One region of the Lelliottia sp. EB106-05-01-XG201 genome, then DNA from elsewhere that is predicted to be linked to it. Evidence: predicted binding sites of a transcription regulator. Region 1 holds the regulator's gene; each other region holds the start of a gene.
What was found. Region 1 encodes sigma-54, which starts transcription at its own class of promoters, with help from an activator protein. Its sites were predicted from a motif close to GTTGGCACANNTTTCGCTNT; they were not measured.

Region 1 (4,220 bases):
CTCTGCCAGCTCGTGAACGGACATCTCGGAGGTATCGACGATCAGATCCGCGCGGGAACGCAGAGGCTCCAGAAGATCGCTCTCTTCGTCGATGGCGCTCTCAAGCGACAGATTCTTGCTGGACAGCGGGTGCAGACGACGGGTGTCGCTGTAGCGACGGATCAGCGTGTTACGGTCAGCGTCCAGGAACAGCAGCTGAGGTGTGAAGTTCTCCGGCAGGCTGTTCATTGCCTGCTCGAAGATTTCCGGGGATTCCGGCATGTTACGCACGTCGATACTGACGGCGGCAGAGATTTGCCGGTCCGCCAGCGTCCGCGCCAGGTCAGGCAGCAGCACCACCGGAAGGTTGTCGACGCAGTAAAATCCCATATCTTCAAGGGCGCGCAAGGCCACGGATTTCCCCGAGCCTGAACGACCGCTGACGATCATCAGCACCATGTTCCGTTTCTCCTCACGACTGCAGATGTGAAGGCCATCTCCTGGTTACGCATCATCCTGATTGCCTTCCGCTTCGGTGATAATTTGGTACAGCTCTTCATCACTTTGGGCTGCGCGCAGACGGCGGCAAATGGTTTTATCCGCCAGACGTTTTGCCACCAGCGAAAGCGTATGCAGATGGGTTTTCGTCTGGTCAGCAGGCACCAGGAGAGCGAAAAGCAAATCCACCGGCTGGTTATCAATCGCATCAAAAGCGATCGGCGTTTCAAGCTGCACAAAAACGCCGACGGCGCGTAGTGTGTCTTCTTCCAGTTTGCCATGTGGAATGGCAATGCCATTGCCGATGCCGGTACTGCCCATTTTTTCACGGGTCAGAATGGCCTCGAACACCACCTGAGGTGGCAGGCTTAACTGTTTAGCGGCCAGTTCACTGATGATCTCCAGAGCGCGTTTTTTGCTCTGGCAGTGAACGCCACTGCGGGTACATTCCTGGTTAAGGACATGACTCAATTGAAGCGAGGAATCGTTGTTCATCATAATTTCACCTAAGCGCTAACTGTACAAATGGCCTGTTGTGTTTCACAACAGGCCGCCCTGCACCCGTTAACTGCCCGGACAATTAGTGTTGTTTCAGTTTATCTTTATGTTTATTAAGCTGTCGTGCCAGCTTGTCAATCAAGCCGTCGATAGCCGCATACATGTCTTGCCCTTCCGCACTGGCATGGATTTCGCCCCCGTTGATATGCAGGGTTGCGTCCGAGATATGAGTCACTTTCTCCACTTTTAACACAATGTAGACCTGGTTGATCCTCTCGAAATACTGCTCCAGCTTGGCGAATTTGGTATTCACAAAATCGCGCAGGGCTTCAGTGATCTCGACGTTGTGTCCTGTGATGTTGAGCTGCATAGTGTCTTCCTTATCGGTTGTGTCAAACCAGTTGTTTACGCTGGTTAGACGGCGGAATGGATAAAGACTCTCGATACTTCGCAACAGTACGACGTGCCACCATAATACCCTGATCGGACAGCATGGTGGTTAACTTACTGTCACTCAGTGGCTTCGCGGGGTTTTCCGCGGCGATCAACTTCTTCACCAGAGCACGAATGGCCGTCGACGAGGCTTCGCCGCCGCCCTCGGTATTCACATGGCTGGAGAAGAAATACTTAAGCTCAAAAATACCGCGCGGGCTGTGCAAATACTTCTGCGTGGTTACGCGCGAAATGGTCGATTCGTGCATCTCGACGGCCTGGGCGATATCCGCCAGCACCATCGGTTTCATAAACTCTTCGCCCTGATCGAAAAACGCCTGCTGCTGCTCGACGATACAACGACTCACCCGGAGCAAAGTATCATTTCGGCTCTCGAGGCTTTTAATCAGCCATCGCGCTTCCTGCAGATTGCTGCGGATGTATTGATTGTCGGAATCGTTGCGCACGCTGGTGCACATGGAGGCGTATTGCTGGTTGATCTGCAGGCGAGGAATGCTGTCGGAATTGAGTTCAACGGTCCAGCGGCCATTGTGTTTGCGCACCAGAACGTCAGGGATCACGTACTCAGGTTCGCCGGTCTGGATCGACTGTCCGGGGCGCGGATCGAGGGACTGAATCAGATTCACCGCCTCTTTCAGCACATCTTCTTTCAGACGCGTGACGCGCATCAGGGAGCGGAAGTCGTGATTCGCCAGCAGATCTAAATGCTCGCTGATGATCAGCCGCGCTTCGTCGATCCATGGCGTCTCTTTGGCGAACTGAGAGAGCTGGATCAACAGACAATCGCGGAGATCTTTCGCTGCGACACCGACCGGATCAAAGCGCTGGATGCGCTTGAGCACCGCTTCGATCTCATCGAGATCGATATCGCCGTTGCCGACGCTCTCCAGAATATCTTCCAGCGAGACGGTCAAATAGCCGGTGTCATCCACGGCATCGACAATGGAGGTGGCAATCGCGCGATCGGTTTCGGTGAACGGCGTGAGCTCCACCTGCCACATCAGGTAATCCTGCAGCGACTGGGTGGTTTCACCCTGATAGACGGGTAACTCGTCGTCCTGATAGTCTGCACGCGTACCAGAAGGTGTTCCGGCGGTGTAAATCTCATCCCAGCTGGCATCGAGCGGGAGCTCGTCGGGCATCTCTTTTTGTTCGAGTGCGTCTGCCGTATCAAGGGATTCGGTGTCCTGCTTTTCCTGGGTATCTACCTCGTCATGAAGATCGGTTTGCTCCAGCAGTGGATTGCTATCCAGCGCTTGCTGGAGTTCCTGCTGAAGTTCTAACGTGGACAGCTGCAACAGACGGATCGCCTGTTGTAGCTGTGGCGTCATCGCCAGTTGCTGGCTGAGCCTTAATTGCAAACCTTGCTTCATGTTCAGAGCGTTTTTCCCCGCTTTGGCGTGACTTAACCTCTACCCTATCAGAGTCTGAAGTCTTCCCCAAGGTACACGCGCTTCACATGCTCGTCTTCGAGGATCTCAAGTGGCGTGCCGTGGGCGATTAAATGGCCCTGGCTGACGATATAAGCGCGTTCACAAACCGCCAGCGTTTCACGTACGTTGTGGTCAGTAATGAGCACACCGAGGCCGCTGTCGCGCAGATGTTCGATAATTCGCTTGATGTCGATGACGGAGATCGGGTCAACGCCCGCAAAAGGTTCATCCAGCAGGATAAATTTCGGATTCGCTGCAAGGGCACGGGCGATTTCCACGCGGCGGCGTTCACCACCGGAGAGGGCCTGACCCAGACTGTCGCGCAGATGCTCGATGTGGAACTCTTCCATCAGCTCGTTGGCGCGATCCTGACGCTGTTCGGAGGTCAAATCATCACGGATTTGCAGAACTGCCATCAGGTTGTCGAAGACGCTCAGGCGGCGGAAAATTGACGCTTCCTGCGGCAGATAGCCAATCCCACGGCGCGCGCGGGCATGCAGCGGCAGCAGGCTGATGTCTTCATCATCAATGATGATGTTGCCCGCATCGCGCGGGACAATGCCGACGACCATGTAAAAGGTGGTGGTTTTGCCCGCACCGTTTGGGCCGAGCAGGCCCACGATTTCACCGGAGTTCACGGTCAGACTGACATCTTCCACGACGCGGCGGCCTTTATAGGCTTTGGCGAGGTTCTTTGCAGTTAATGTTGCCATAACGAATTAGTTACTCTTTTTCTGTGCCGGGGCCTGAGCTTTGTTCTTGTCCTGCAGCTGAGAAGGAACCAGAACGGTGGTGACGCGCTTACCTTTTTCGCTGAAAGCCTGCATTTTCTGCTCTTTCACGAGGTAAGTGATCTTATCGCCGGTGATGTTGCTATCCAGCTGTTCCAGATAGGCATTGCCGGTCAGGATGACGAGATCTTTCGCCAGCTCATAGTGCATATGAGACGCGCGGCCTTTTACCGGCTTGCCGTTATCCTGCATCTGATAGAAGGTGGCCGGATTGCCGTAGCCATCAATAATCTCCTTGCCCTGTTCGCCGCCCGGACGGGTGACAACCACTTTATCGGCGTTGATTTTGATCGTGCCCTGGGTCATGACCACGTTGCCGGTGAAGGTCACGACGTTACCCTGCATATCAAGCGACTGAGTGTCAGATTCGATATGAATCGGCTGCTCGGTGTCGCCCGTTACAGCAAGCGCGGGGAGGCTGGCGGCCAGCAGCGCGCTGGCAATGATAACTTTAAGGCTGAGTTTGTTTGTTTTGAATTTCATAGGAGGTTCTAACCTTTTCAATCAGCTCGGCGTTTTTGCTGCGTAAGTTCCCGCGCATTCTCAGACCGCTGGAATTAAATGTTGT
Region 2 (4,220 bases), 580 kb from region 1:
TAAGCAGTCTCCTGGAGTTGGGTGCACTAATTTAGTGCAGTATAGCTTTTTCGTTGTAAAAAGCGCGTGAGATCAGTTTGTTGGTGGAGAAAAAAGCCCATCCGGAGATGGGCTAAAAAGTTTCCACGGCAACAAAAAACGGCTTTCGATTTCCCGCGGAAAAGGTCGCGGGTCATCGTTAAAACTTAAACGCTGTAATACAGTTCGAACTCAACCGGGTGTGGCGTCATGCGCACACGGTCGTTCTCTTCGATACGCAGGGCGATGTAAGCATCGATAGCGTCGTCGGTGAACACACCGCCAGCCGTCAGGAACTCACGATCAGCGTCGAGCGCGTTGAGTGCTTCTTCCAGAGAACCGGCAACCTGTGGGATCTCTTTCGCTTCTTCTGGCGGCAGGTCGTACAGGTTTTTGTCCATCGCTTCGCCAGGGTGGATCTTGTTCTTAATACCGTCAAGACCCGCCATCAGCAGCGCTGCGAAGCACAGGTATGGGTTAGCCGCTGGGTCCGGGAAGCGCACTTCGATACGACGCGCTTTTGGAGACGCAACCACTGGGATACGGATAGAAGCAGAACGGTTACGGGCAGAGTACGCCAGCATGACCGGTGCTTCGTAGCCTGGGACCAGACGCTTGTAGGAGTTGGTGGTTGGGTTCGCCAGGGCGTTAATCGCTTTAGCGTGCTTGATCACACCGCCGATGTAGAACAGCGCCTGCTCGGACAGACCTGCATATTTGTCGCCAGAGAACAGGTTAGTCCCGTTCTTGGACAGGGACATGTGGCAGTGCATACCGGAACCGTTATCGCCAAACATTGGTTTTGGCATGAAGGTCGCGGTTTTGCCGAAGCGGTGCGCCACGTTGTGAACCACATATTTGTAGATCTGAATCTCATCCGCTTTTTTGGTCATGGTGTTAAAGCGGGTGGCGATTTCGTTCTGACCCGCCGTCGCCACTTCGTGGTGATGCGCTTCAACAACCAGACCCATCTCTTCCATGATCAGACACATGGTAGAACGGATGTCCTGAGAAGAATCGACCGGAGGAACCGGGAAGTAACCGCCTTTCACGCCTGGACGGTGACCTTTGTTACCACCTTCGTATTTGGTGGAGGAGTTCCATGCGCCTTCGATATCGTCGATAGCCACGTGAGAACCGGAGATAGACGCACCAAAGCGGATGTCGTCGAACAGGAAGAACTCTGGCTCTGGCCCGAACAGCACGGTGTCCGCGATGCCGGTAGAACGCAGGTACTCTTCAGCGCGTTTAGCGATGGAGCGTGGGTCGCGGTCGTAGCCCTGCAGCGTGCCTGGCTCGAGGATGTCGCAACGGATAATCAGGGTAGACTCTTCGTAGAACGGGTCAATGAGCGCAGTGGTTGCGTCTGGCATCAGAACCATGTCGGATTCGTTGATACCTTTCCAGCCGCCGATTGAGGAGCCGTCAAACATTTTGCCTTCTTCGAAGAATTCGGCATTTACCTGGTGAGCAGGAATTGTGACGTGCTGTTCTTTACCTTTGGTATCAGTGAAGCGCAGATCAACAAACTTCACTTCGTGTTCGTTCAGCATCGTCAAAACGTGTTCAGCGGACATACTTAACTCTCCCGGATTGGTCATTGTCGTCGTGGTAACGAGGTCTTCAATTCTGTTTATGGCAGGCAGGGTTGCCATCTTTTTGCCGTATTTTTATAAAGCGAAATCTGTGCCAACTTTTAAATCACCCCAAAAAGGCGTTATCATGCACGTCATAGTGCAAATGAACTGCACCACGATAGTCATCTTGCACCAGTATAGTGCTTCAGTGTGAACATTGAGCACCATATTGGTGCAATTTTCGTTAAAGTGCGCTTTTTACGCTGCGTGAAAGCGGTCACAAAGCAACTCTGCGATACTTGTTTGCGGAGGATGTTTGTGATCCTGTTTAGTCCTGCGATTAATCCGTGTACAATAACGCGCTATTTCTAAATGCCTGAGGCAAAGTTGTGATCGAAAATCTGCGTAATATCGCCATCATCGCGCACGTTGACCATGGTAAAACTACCCTGGTTGACAAGCTGCTGCAGCAATCCGGTACCTTCAGTAATGAACGTGCTGAAGCCACCGAACGCGTGATGGACTCCAACGATTTGGAGAAAGAGCGTGGGATTACCATCCTCGCTAAAAACACCGCTATCAAATGGAATGACTACCGTATCAACATCGTTGATACCCCTGGGCACGCCGACTTCGGTGGTGAAGTTGAACGTGTAATGTCCATGGTAGACTCCGTTCTGCTGGTCGTTGACGCAATGGATGGCCCAATGCCGCAGACGCGCTTCGTAACCAAAAAGGCATTTGCCCATGGTTTGAAGCCAATCGTGGTTATCAACAAAGTTGACCGTCCTGGCGCGCGTCCTGACTGGGTTGTGGATCAGGTCTTCGACCTGTTCGTGAACCTGGACGCAAGCGACGAGCAGCTCGACTTCCCAATCATCTATGCATCAGCACTGATGGGTATCGCGGGTAACGATCACAATGAGATGGCGGAAGACATGACTCCGCTGTACCAGGCGATTGTTGACCACGTTAAAGCACCAAGCGTTGACCTCGATGGTCCGTTCCAGATGCAGATCTCCCAGCTGGACTACAACAACTACGTTGGCGTTATCGGCATCGGTCGTATCAAGCGCGGTAAAGTGAAGCCTAACCAGCAAGTCACTGTCATCGACAGCGAAGGTAAAACTCGTAACGGTAAAGTCGGTAAAGTACTGACTCACCTCGGTCTGGAGCGTATTGAATCCACCGAAGCCGAAGCGGGCGACATCATCGCGATCACCGGTCTGGGCGAGCTGAACATCTCCGACACCCTTTGCGATCCGCAAAACGTCGAAGCGCTGCCAGCCCTGTCTGTTGATGAACCAACCGTTACCATGTTCTTCAACGTCAACACCTCTCCGTTCTGTGGCAAAGAAGGTAAATACGTTACCTCTCGTCAGATCCTTGACCGCCTGAACAAAGAGCTGGTGCACAACGTGGCACTGCGTGTTGAAGAAACCGAAGATGCGGACGCGTTCCGTGTATCCGGTCGTGGCGAGCTGCACCTGTCTGTTCTTATCGAAAACATGCGTCGTGAAGGCTTCGAACTGGCTGTGTCCCGTCCGAAAGTTATCAACCGTATGATCGATGGCCGTATGCAAGAGCCGTTCGAGAACGTGACGCTGGATATCGAAGAACAGCACCAGGGTTCTGTGATGCAGGCAATGGGCGAGCGTAAGGGCGATGTCAAAGACATGATCCCTGACGGCAAAGGCCGTATTCGTCTGGATTACCTGATCCCGGCACGTGGCCTGATCGGCTTCCGTACCGAGTTCATGACCATGACCTCCGGTACTGGTCTGCTGTACTCCACTTTCAGCCACTACGATGACGTTAAACCGGGTGAAATCGGTCAGCGCCAGAACGGCGTGCTGATCTCTAACGGCCAGGGTAAAGCAGTTGCGTTCGCACTGTTCAGCCTGCAGGACCGCGGTAAGCTGTTCCTGGGTCACGGTGCAGAAGTTTACGAAGGCCAGATCATCGGTATTCACAGTCGTTCTAACGACCTGACTGTAAACTGCCTGACCGGTAAGAAACTGACCAACATGCGTGCTTCCGGTACTGACGAAGCCACCACGCTGGTTCCAGCACAGAAAATGTCTCTTGAGCAGGCTCTGGAATTTATCGATGACGACGAACTGGTAGAAGTTACCCCTACCTCCGTACGTATCCGTAAACGTCACCTGACTGAGAACGACCGTAAACGTGCGGGCCGTGGCAGCAAAGACTAATACGATGCCTCTCTGAGGTGCGTAATGCGAAAAGCCGCTGATATTCAGCGGCTTTTTTTATGTCAGTATAAGGTCACAGTAGACGGTTTATTGTTTGCCGGGGCATCGGGTTGCGGTTCCGGCGGTTGTTTCCGTTTTCCTATCTCTTCAATAATAAACGCGAAGCGTTGCTCGTTGAGCTTATAAAACAGTCCCATGGTGATGGCGGCGATAATCGCCAGCCCGCACGGCCAAAGAAAAATCAGCTGACGCAGGCCAAGCAGGGTGCCTGCACTTTGTACCGCGTGCGGGATATAACCGATTTGCGTGAGCATAATCCCAGGTAAGAATCCGGCGAGCGCCGCCGAAATCTTGCGCGAAAAGGTATAGCCGGTATAGACCGAGCCTTCGGCGCGGATCCCCGTCTTCCACT
Region 3 (4,220 bases), 860 kb from region 1:
CGTTGACGGTTTTGATCAGCGTCGATTTACCGGAGCCGGAAGGGCCGCAGACGACAACCACTTCGCCTTTTTTCACTTCGGTGGAACAGTCGGTCAGCACCTGAAAGTGCCCATACCATTTAGAAACATTTTTCAGGGAAATCATGAGACCGTCCTTTTCTTCAGCCAGGTCACCAACAGCGACGCGCTTAAACTAATTGCAAAATAAACCGCACCTGCGAACAGGATCATCTCGACCTGCGTCCCGTCACGCTCGCCGATGGTGGAGGCGGTGCGGAAGAAGTCCGCGAGGCTCAGCACGTAAACCAGCGAGGTATCCTGGAAGAGCACGATGCCCTGGGTCAGCAGCAGCGGGACCATGGCGCGAAACGCCTGGGGTAAAATAATGAGCTTCATGGACTGCCAGTGGGTCATCCCCAGGGCCAGCGCCGCGCTCGATTGTCCGCGGGAGATGCTCTGAATACCCGCGCGGATAATTTCTGAATAGTACGCGGCCTCAAACATCGAGAAGGCGACCATGGCCGAGATCAGGCGGATATCGGTTTTCGGCGACAGCCCCAGCACGTTTTGCAGCAGGCCAGGAACGATCAGGTAAAACCACAGCAGCACCATCACCAGCGGAATCGAGCGGAAGACGTTGACGTAGGCCGTGGCGAACCAGGCGAGCGGTTTAAAGCTCGACAGGCGCATGACCGCGAGGATCGTCCCCCAGACAATACCAATGACGATAGCAATGGCGGTGATTTTTAAGGTGATGACCAGCCCGTCGAGGAGATAGGGCATGGCAGGAACAATGGAACTCCAGTCAAAATCGTACATTATTTGCCCCCCAGATTGCCCGGCAGGCGAGTTTTACGTTCAACCAGGTTCATCACCAGCATGATGAAAGCGTTAATCAGCACGTAGGCCACGGTAATGGCGGTGAAGGATTCCCACGCGTGGGCGGAGTAATCCAGCAGCTTGCCCGCCTGCGCGGCCATATCGACCAGACCGATGGTGGAGGCGATGGCCGAGTTTTTCACCAGGTTCATCATCTCGGAGGTCATCGGCGGGACGATCACGCGATAGGCGTTAGGCAGCAGCACGTAGCGATAGCTTTGCGGCAGCGTCAGGCCCATCGCCAGCGCGGCGTTTTTTTGCCCGCGCGGCAGCGACTGAATGGCGGCTCGCACCTGCTCGCACACGCGCGCAGCGGTAAACAGCCCAAGACAGAGCATCGACGAGACAAAGAACTGAATATTCGGGTCGAGTTCCGATTTAAACCACATGCCGAGATTTTCCGGCAGCAGTTCAGGAACCACCAGATACCAGGTAAAGAACTGCACGATGAGCGGAACATTGCGGAACAGTTCCACGTACAGCGTGCCGAGAGAAGAGAGAAAACGATTCGGGACGGTACGTAAAATACCGAACAGCGAACCGACCAGGAAGGCGATAATCCAGGCCGTTATCGATAACGCAACGGTGACCTGAAAGCCGCTCCACAGCCAGCCTAAATAGGTGGTGTTGCCGAACGGGGCTTGTTGCAGAAAAATGCCCCAGTTCCAGTCTATTGACATAATAAACTCCAGAAAAAAAAGGGTAGCAGCGCTACCCTCGAAGATTGGTGAGAAGCTCAATGTTCGCGCTGAGTGGGGAACGACCACTCAACGTATAGTCTGTCCGCGCTTCCCGACAATCGAGAGGGCAGGAGGTCCCGCCCCTTAATGGTTCTAATTAGTTCAGTGCTTTGTCGTTTGGTTCTTTGAACAGGGCTTTCATGTCGTCAGACAGTTCAAAGTTCATGTTGAGATTTTTTGGTGGAATCGGGTTCTTGAACCACTTATCGAACCATTTTTCCGCTTCGCCGGAGGTTTGGACTTTGGCGATGGTGTCATCGATCAGCTTTTTGAAGTCCGCGTCGTCTTTACGCAGCATACAGCCGTACGCTTCTTTCGACTGCGCCGTGCCGACGATTTCCCAGTTGTCCGGTTTCTTCGCCTTCGCACGTTCACCCGCCAGCAGCGCGTCATCCATCATGAATGCCACCGCACGGCCGCTTTCCAGGGTACGGAAGGAGTCACCGTGGTCTTTGGCGCTGATGATGCGCATATCCAGTTTCTTCTCGTCGTTCAGCTTATGCAGCAGCACTTCAGAAGTGGTACCGGAAGTGACAACGACCGCTTTGCCTTTCAGGTCTGCGAAGTCTTTAATCTCGCCGCCTTTTTTGGTCAGCAGACGCGTACCCACCACGAAGATGGTGTCGGAGAAGGCCGCTTGTTTCTGACGCTCGAGGTTGTTGGTGGTGGAACCACACTCAAAATCGAAGGTGCCGTTTTGCAGCAGGGGAATACGGTTTTGCGACGTAATTGGAATCAGCTTCACCTGCAGGTCAGGTTTGTTAAGCTTCTTCTTGACCGCTTCTACGATCGCGTTGGAGTAATCCTGAGAGTAGCCTACGACTTTTTGCGTGTTGTCGTAGTATGAGAACGGGACGGAAGATTCACGGTGGCCGACCACGATCACGCCATTTTTGGCAATCTTGTCGAGAGTGCTCCCGGCAGCCGGAGCGTCTTCAGCGTGAACGACGCCTGTGGACATCCCCATTACCAGCATTGCTGTGGCCAGTTTACGTAATTGCATACCCAACTCCTTTATTATCTGCGCCAATGACGCATTGATACCCATTGTGATGTTGTTATATCTCGCGCGATGCGAGTGCAGTGTTATGCAAGCTTGTTAACATTTAGTCTGGCTTAATGTAAAGATTTTGCTGCGTTATTGTTTATTTTTGCGAAGCGCGCCGCACCATTCAGAGGCAAAAATATCTGCCTGCACCGTTTCGGTGCTACCGATGAACTGCGGTGGTGCGACCAGGTTGCACGTTAAGCCAAACGACTGAATCTGTGATTTAACAAAGCAATAGGCGTGCCAGAAATGGAATTTGAGAGGGGATTTGCCGGGGGACGGGGATGGGTTTTGTAGGGCGGGTAAGCGCAGCGCCACCCGCCAGATATTCGCACGGAAAACAATTGCCGGGTGGCGGCGATGGGTTTTGTAGGGCGGGTAAGCGCAGCGCCACCCGCCAGAGAGGACTATTTACGACGCTGACGAAGGCTCATCAACACCGCGCCAAAACCAAACAGCGCGGTCAGGATCCACAGCGGCCAGTTGCCGGTGCGGGCATACGGCGTCAGACCGGTGGTTGGTGTGACTTTGGTGGTCAACACCGCGCGAGTGAACTGCGGGAGCATCGCCTGAATTTCGCCTTTCGGACCAATCACCGCCGTAATCCCGTTGTTGGTGCTGCGCAGCAGCGGACGCGCCAGCTCAAGCGAGCGCATGCGCGCCATCTGGAAGTGCTGCCACGGGCCAATCGACTTACCGAACCAGGCATCGTTGGAGATGGTCAGCAGATAATCCGTATCCGGACGGAAGTTATCGCGCACCTGCTCGCCGAGGATGATTTCGTAGCAGATCGCCGGCGTCAGCGCGAAACCGTGCGCATGAAGCTGCGGCTGAACGTATGAACCCCGGCTAAAGGACGACATCGGCAAGTCGAAGAACGGTGCCAGCGGGCGCAGAATCGATTCCAGCGGCACAAACTCACCAAATGGCACCAGGTGATTTTTGTTGTAGCGATTCGCCGATTCGTAGCTGTACGGGTTGTCTTTTCCGAGCGTGATAATGGTGTTGTAGGTGTCGTAACGGTTCTGCTTGTTCAGACGCGCATCGACAATCCCGGTGATCAGCGTGCTGTTTTTGGCGCGCAGGAGATCGTCCATCATGCTCAGGAAACGCTGCTGGTTAATCTCCAGATCCGGAATCGCAGACTCCGGCCAGATGATCAGGCTGGATTTGCCCATCTCTTTTTGCGTCGCATCAAGATAGATTTTCAGCGTATTAATCAGCTGGTTCTCATCCCATTTCAGCGACTGCGGGATATCCCCTTGCACCATCGATACCTGGGTGGCGCGTTCCGGCTCCAGCGTAAACCACTGGATAAAGCGCAGAGGGAAAGGAAGGGCGAAGAGGACAACGGCGGCGACCAGCGGTTTCCAGTTGCGGCTTACCAAAGCCAGCACCAGCAGGCCGCTCACCACCATCAGCAGGAAGTTGATTGCTTCCACGCCCATCACCGGGGCCAGCCCTTTCAGCGGGCCATCAATCTGGCTATAGCCGAACTGGAGCCACGGGAAACCGGTCAGCACCCAGCCGCGCAGGAATTCGGTAATCTGCCA

Region 2: the regulator sigma-54 is predicted to act here: its motif matches at 1,693-1,712, upstream of glnA (glutamate--ammonia ligase).
Region 3: the regulator sigma-54 is predicted to act here: its motif matches at 2,896-2,915, upstream of AC3WS9_RS15610 (amino acid ABC transporter substrate-binding protein).

The regions. Positions count from the first base shown of each region.
Region 1 is NZ_JBYTDV010000001.1:4,177,702-4,181,921, reverse strand. It holds gene rapZ (RNase adapter RapZ) at 1-438, opposite strand, end outside; gene ptsN (PTS IIA-like nitrogen regulatory protein PtsN) at 484-975, opposite strand; gene hpf (ribosome hibernation promoting factor) at 1,058-1,345, opposite strand; gene rpoN (RNA polymerase factor sigma-54) at 1,368-2,801, opposite strand; gene lptB (LPS export ABC transporter ATP-binding protein) at 2,849-3,574, opposite strand; gene lptA (lipopolysaccharide ABC transporter substrate-binding protein LptA) at 3,581-4,135, opposite strand; gene lptC (LPS export ABC transporter periplasmic protein LptC) at 4,104-4,220, opposite strand, start outside.
Region 2 is NZ_JBYTDV010000001.1:4,755,004-4,759,223, reverse strand. It holds gene glnA (glutamate--ammonia ligase) at 186-1,595, opposite strand; gene typA (ribosome-dependent GTPase TypA) at 1,985-3,808, shown strand; gene AC3WS9_RS22205 (MFS transporter) at 3,871-4,220, opposite strand, start outside.
Region 3 is NZ_JBYTDV010000001.1:3,314,779-3,318,998, reverse strand. It holds gene AC3WS9_RS15625 (amino acid ABC transporter ATP-binding protein) at 1-145, opposite strand, end outside; gene gltK (glutamate/aspartate ABC transporter permease GltK) at 142-819, opposite strand; gene AC3WS9_RS15615 (amino acid ABC transporter permease) at 819-1,559, opposite strand; gene AC3WS9_RS15610 (amino acid ABC transporter substrate-binding protein) at 1,717-2,622, opposite strand; gene lnt (apolipoprotein N-acyltransferase) at 3,075-4,220, opposite strand, start outside.